2 regions of the Agarivorans aestuarii genome follow, and region 1 is predicted to be linked to the other one. Evidence: predicted binding sites of a transcription regulator. Region 1 holds the regulator's gene; the other holds the start of a gene.
What was found. The regulator ArgR, encoded in region 1, controls arginine synthesis, uptake and breakdown. The targets are predictions, from matches to a motif close to ANTGAATANNTATTCANT.
Positions count from the first base shown of each region.

Region 1 (3,217 bases):
TTATGTTTATTGCCGATTAGCCTTGGCTTTATTCTACCGATTACCGTATTAACTAATTATGCATTGCGTAATTTAGAGCAAGGTCTGGACCAGTATTTAAACAGCGCTTGGAACAGCTTTTCTCTGGCCATTATGGCCGCATTGCTAACCTCTATTTTAGGCTTATTGTTAGCCTACGGGGTTCGCTTATCCAAAAGCAATAAAATGCGCAGTATCGCCGAGGCCGCAACCTTGGGTTATGCCATTCCAGGTGCGGTGCTGGCGGTAGGTATTTTGTATCCACTTGGGGTGTTTGATAATACCGTTGATAGGCTGATGAAAGCTTGGTTTGATTACCCTACTGGCTTATTGCTCACCGGCACTGGTGGCGCCTTGGTATTAGCCTATTCGTTACGCTTTATTGCCTTAAGCTATCGTACGCTCGATGCAAGCCTTACAAAAATCACTCCAGAAATGGATGATGCTTCACGTATTCTTGGCAGCCGATCGGGGAAAACCCTTTGGCGTATTCATTTGCCATTAATTCGGCCAAGCGTGCTTACCGCAATGTTATTGGTATTTGTTGATACCATGAAAGAGCTGCCTATTACCCTGATTCTAAGGCCATTTAATTTTGATACCTTATCAACCCAAGTTTGGGATTTAGCCTCTTTAGAACAGCTTGAGCAAAGCGCTTTGGCTGCATTAACTATATTACTGGCGGGCATTATCCCGGTTATTATTATGAGTCGAAATATCGGTTCTTCTGAACGTCGCCCACAAGGACAATAAACCTGCAATGAGTATTGTTTTACGCAAAGTTAATCATTTTTACGGCGAACAACAGGCATTAAAAGATGTCAGCATTGAAGTGAGCGACAATCAAATTGTGGCGTTGCTAGGGCCATCGGGCTGCGGTAAAACCACACTGTTGCGCCTTATCGCTGGATTAGAGCGACTGCAAAGTGGCGAACTGTATTTGCAAGACAGCTTGGTGGCTGCGCCCCAGCAAGCGATTCATTTAGCGCCAGAGCAACGCGCTATTGGCATGATGTTCCAAGACTATGCCTTGTTCCCCCATATGAGTGTGCGTAAAAATATTGAGTATGGTTTACGTAAACAACAAGATCTTGCTACGCGACGTCGCTGGGTTGAAGAAAGCTTAGATAATATGGGTATGCAAGGTTTGTTAGAACGCTTTCCTCACACTTTATCGGGCGGCCAGCAGCAACGTGTTGCATTGCTTCGTGCTTTAGCGCCAGAGCCTAGCACTTTGCTGCTAGATGAACCTTTCTCTGCACTTGATGAGCATCTTCGTCAGCAGGTTCGAGAAGAAACTCTAGATGTGCTTAAGAAAACCAATACTCCTGCAGTAATGGTGACTCATGACCCATTAGAAGCAATGTTTATTGCCGACAAAATTGTGGTGATGGAAAAGGGTGAAATTGTGCAAAACGCCAGCCCTCAAGAGATTTACAATAACCCTAAAAACGCCTTTGTTGCGGCTCTATTTGGGCCAAGTAATCGTTTCGAAACGGATGTTGAAGACAATAAAGTTCACACGCCCTTAGGCCACTTTTCTGCGAATGGTGTGGATAACCAGCAAAGGGCTGAGATAATTGTGCGCGCTAAAGACATCGTTGTGCATCAGCTAGAAAACAAAGAGTACATCGAAGCAAGCGTGATATCGGTGCACGCTATGGGTAACGAAACTCACTTTAGATTACAACTAAGCAATATGCCTGAGCGTGTTATCCATGCGCGAATGCGCGATTATTGGCAGGCGAGTGCTGGCACCAAGGTATGGCTGTCGGTGAATGGTGATGCTGCATTTGTCTTCCCTAAAGCCTCGCTTTAGGGAGTTATAAAGGCAGGGCTTAGTTAGCCTACTTCGAAGAGTTCTTTCACTGATTGAAAGACATCTGCGATAGCTACTTGGCGAGTAGGGGTGATGAAGATGGTATCGTCTCCTGCAATCGTGCCAAGAATACCTTCTGCCTTACCTAATGAATCTAACAAACGCGCGATTAGTTGAGCGGCGCCGGGGCTGGTGTGGATTACGATGAGAGCGTCATTGAAATCCATTTCTAATACTAAGATCTTTAGTTGGCTAGAAACGGTTGGCACCCCTAATTCTGCTGGTAAGCAGTAAACCATTTCCATTTTTGCGTTGCGGGTACGCACTGCACCAAACTTACTTAGCATGCGTGACACTTTCGATTGATTAATGTTTTCGAAACCTTGCTCTTGCAGGGCGGTCACTATTTCGGCTTGCGAGCCAAATCGTTCCTCTTTTAACAGTGATTTAAAGGCTTTTATTAACTGTTCTTGTTTATCGCTATATTTCATCGGTGATCCGAGCTTATAAATCCGCTGCCATTGTCGCCAACTTTTTACTCTAATTCAACTTTATTCTAGTTTTATGCATATAAATGCATACTCCAACACAGAATTATTATTGCATTTAATAACAATTAGTTGTGAGCCTTTGCTAAGCTGAATTATGATAGCCCCATCCGACTCGATGAGTAGTTGATTATGTGGATTAAACTTTTCATTCTTCTTCCCGTTTTAATCTTTGGCTCAGCCCTTGCTGATGAAAAGCCTTTACGAATTGTTACCGAAGCTTCTTACCCGCCTTTTGAAGCCTTTGACGAGCAAAAGCAACTGGTAGGTTTTGACATTGAGCTAGCCAAAGCCATATGCCTACAAATAAATAGAGAGTGCGAGTTTTATCACCAGCCCTTTGATAGCCTGCTCACCAGTGTGGCGGCAGGGCATTACAACTTAGCCATTTCTGCCCTCGATATCACCGAGCAGCGCAAACAGTTGGTTAACTTTAGTGATGCTTATTTTGACAACATGGCGGTGTATATTACCGGCTCGAAGCAAGAGATCGCCGATAGCGCTGTGGTGGCTGTACAAAGTGGGTCTAGCTTTATGCGCTTTTTGCGTGAGCAACGACCTGACATTTTGTCGATTGCCTACCCAAGTTACCAGTTAGCTTTAAACGATTTAGAGCAAAGTAAAATAGATGCGGTGTTTTTGGATGCAGCAGCCGCTCATTATTGGTTAGCCAATCACCCCAACTTCGTTACTCAAGCTGATAAAAGCTATCCTGCCAGTGGTTTAGGGATGGCTGTTTCCAAGCAAGACGAAGACCTGCTGAATCAAATCAACCATGCGCTTAAAGTGTTAAAAAATAATGGCACTTACCAAACAATATATCAATCCTTTT
Region 1 covers NZ_AP023033.1:826,883-830,099, forward strand. The annotation lists gene K5609_RS03885 (ABC transporter permease) at 1-771, shown strand, start outside; gene K5609_RS03890 (ABC transporter ATP-binding protein) at 779-1,837, shown strand; gene argR (transcriptional regulator ArgR) at 1,861-2,328, opposite strand; gene K5609_RS03900 (transporter substrate-binding domain-containing protein) at 2,518-3,217, shown strand, end outside.

Region 2 (3,217 bases), 2.3 Mb from region 1:
TGCATAGTGCATATAACCTAGAGCAATAATAATGACTCTTTGGCTTAAACAAGCTAGTCTATACGCTTAATAGCAGAAAAATAACAGCTTAGATAAGTCGCTAAAGAACAAGAATATGAATTTAAGGAGATAATGAATGCTAATTTTGACGCGCCGTGTAGGCGAAACGTTGATGATTGGGGATGAAGTAACCGTAACTGTATTGGGTGTTAAAGGTAACCAAGTACGTATCGGTGTAAATGCACCAAAAGAAGTATCTGTGCACCGTGAAGAGATCTACATGCGCATTCAAGCAGAGAAAAGTGCAGGCGCCTAAGCAAGCCTTACATTGCCAAGATTTATCTTTAGGAAGCCTCTGGCTTCCTTTTGTTTTTTAGGGTTTTGCGGCTTATGAGCTGCGGCTACAAATCCACCGCTTAATCACCAGAACGTTTGCTTTGTAGTCAGTTGCTAAACAAATACATAGCCAACTGTTCGAAAGCTGAACGAACAAAAGAAAAGTGACAAAAAAGGTTTGACTATATTTTTGGAAGCAGTAATATCTGCATCCGAAATCGCGGTGAGGTGGCCGAGTGGCCGAAGGCGCTCCCCTGCTAAGGGAGTATAGGGTTTGTAGCCCTATCGAGGGTTCGAATCCCTCCCTCACCGCCATCGATTTCAACGCGCGTGTAGCTCAGCTGGATAGAGTACCTGGCTACGAACCAGGCGGTCGGAGGTTCGAATCCTTCCACGCGCGCCATATTTTAAAAGAAAGATTAGTAGTTTTAATTACAAAGTGTTTTCTGCGCGCGTGTAGCTCAGCTGGATAGAGTACCTGGCTACGAACCAGGCGGTCGGAGGTTCGAATCCTTCCACGCGCGCCATTATTTAAAAAGCTCATAGTTATGTGAGCTTTTTTTATTGAAGTGTTATCTGTGCGCGTGTAGCTCAGCTGGATAGAGTACCTGGCTACGAACCAGGCGGTCGGAGGTTCGAATCCTTCCACGCGCGCCATATTTTAAAAGAATGACTTGTCGTTCTTGTTTACAAAGTGTTTTCTGCGCGCGTGTAGCTCAGCTGGATAGAGTACCTGGCTACGAACCAGGCGGTCGGAGGTTCGAATCCTTCCACGCGCGCCATTCTTCTTAAGTTTGCCCTTGGGCGAGCTTGCTGAAGGAAATCGAGGTGAGGTGGCCGAGTGGCCGAAGGCGCTCCCCTGCTAAGGGAGTATAGGGTTTGTAGCCCTATCGAGGGTTCGAATCCCTCCCTCACCGCCATCGATTTCAACGCGCGTGTAGCTCAGCTGGATAGAGTACCTGGCTACGAACCAGGCGGTCGGAGGTTCGAATCCTTCCACGCGCGCCATTTTCTGTTTTTATTTGATGCATTGCCCATTCTCTTCTAGGCTTTGTTTCATAACCCACGCGCGTGTAGCTCAGCTGGATAGAGTACCTGGCTACGAACCAGGCGGTCGGAGGTTCGAATCCTTCCACGCGCGCCATTTTCTCTGTTTCTATTTATTCCCTTTCACGCCCTAGATCACTATTCACCTCTTATTCATCTTAAAATTGCATCTCTTGTGATCGCCATTACTACTTTTGAGGTAGCTAAGCTGCTAGATTAGTTAATGAATTATGCTGTCGTGAAGCTGTAAATCAGTTGTTAACTAAATGTTATCGTTTGGCGGTTTAAACTGTGTAACGAGCGATGTGGCGTATAATTGCGAATTTTGTCATTGGTAAAATAAAGTTAACAATACCAAGGTTTTGAATAATTATTCAAAAATCAAGTTTGATTTTTGTTGTTTAGCATGTAATTCTTACGCCAATCTCAAAGGATGTGGATTAATAATATGATGGATTTGACTGAGCTGTTAGTGGAAGCAGCAACGTTAATGGGGGTCGGGATGATCGCCGTATTCGCTTTTTTATCGCTACTTATTGTTGCGGTAAATGGCTTAGCTAAGCTGGCGCCACCGCTAGCCGAAGTAGCGGAACCAAAGCAAACCTCGTCTCCAGCTCCCCAACCTGCCAATAACGCCACTGTAGTAGCCGCTATATCAGCTGCTGTTCAACAGTACCGGAAGGCCCAATAACTAAAAGAGGATTTAACGCAATGTCTAAACCACTTGCATTAACCGATGTTGTATTGCGCGACGCGCATCAATCATTATTAGCAACCCGTCTTCGCCTTGAAGATATGTTGCCTATTGCTGAGCAACTCGACCAAATTGGTTATTGGTCTCTAGAAACATGGGGTGGCGCAACCTTTGACGCCTGTATTCGTTATCTTGGCGAAGACCCATGGGAGCGTTTACGCGCGCTTAAGAAGGCAATGCCTAATACTAAGCAGCAAATGCTATTGCGTGGCCAAAACTTACTAGGTTACCGCCACTATGCTGACGACGTTGTAGAGCGCTTTGTAGAACGTGCGGTTAAAAATGGTATGGATGTATTCCGTATCTTTGACGCGATGAATGATCCGCGTAACTTTCAAACTGCAGTAAAAGCAGCCCTAGATTGCGGCGCACATGCGCAGGGGACGATTTCTTACACCACTAGCCCAATTCACACTTTGGATAATTGGGTAGACCTTGCAAAGAGCTTAGAGGACATTGGTTGTCACTCTATTGCCATTAAGGATATGTCGGGTTTATTAAAACCTTATGAAGCTGAAACACTGATTAAGCGTCTTAAAGCTGAAACTGATGTAGAAATTGCATTGCACTGTCATGCAACGACCGGCTTAAGCTTACCTACCCACATTAAAGCCATTGAAGCCGGCGTAGACATCATCGACACAGCAATCTCATCAATGAGCTGTACTTATGGTCACAGCCCAACAGAGACCATTGTAGCGATGCTAGAAGGTACTGAGCGCGATACAGGCTTAGACCTAACTAAACTGGAATCTATTGCAGCTTACTTCCGCGAAGTACGTAAAAAGTACGCTAAGTTCGAAGGCAGCCTTAAAGGTGTTGATTCACGCATTCTTATCGCGCAAGTACCTGGTGGCATGTTAACCAACATGGAAGGCCAGCTTAAAGAGCAGGGCGCTGCAGACAAACTTGATGAAGTATTACTAGAGATCCCTAAAGTACGTAAGGACTTAGGTTACATCCCACTGGTAACACCTACTTCGCAAATTGTAGGTAGCCAAGCAGTGCTTAACGTTTTAACTGGTGAGCGTTACAAAACGATTACCAAAGAGACCGCAGGTATCTTAAGCGGTCAATACG
Region 2 covers NZ_AP023033.1:3,134,451-3,137,667, reverse strand. The annotation lists gene K5609_RS14585 (aspartate kinase) at 1-29, shown strand, start outside; gene csrA (carbon storage regulator CsrA) at 137-316, shown strand; tRNA gene K5609_RS14575 (tRNA-Ser) at 559-651, shown strand; tRNA gene K5609_RS14570 (tRNA-Arg) at 663-739, shown strand; tRNA gene K5609_RS14565 (tRNA-Arg) at 787-863, shown strand; tRNA gene K5609_RS14560 (tRNA-Arg) at 917-993, shown strand; tRNA gene K5609_RS14555 (tRNA-Arg) at 1,042-1,118, shown strand; tRNA gene K5609_RS14550 (tRNA-Ser) at 1,164-1,256, shown strand; tRNA gene K5609_RS14545 (tRNA-Arg) at 1,268-1,344, shown strand; tRNA gene K5609_RS14540 (tRNA-Arg) at 1,404-1,480, shown strand; gene K5609_RS14535 (OadG family protein) at 1,832-2,074, shown strand; gene oadA (sodium-extruding oxaloacetate decarboxylase subunit alpha) at 2,095-3,217, shown strand, end outside.
Region 2: the regulator ArgR is predicted to act here: its motif matches at 1,745-1,762, upstream of K5609_RS14535 (OadG family protein).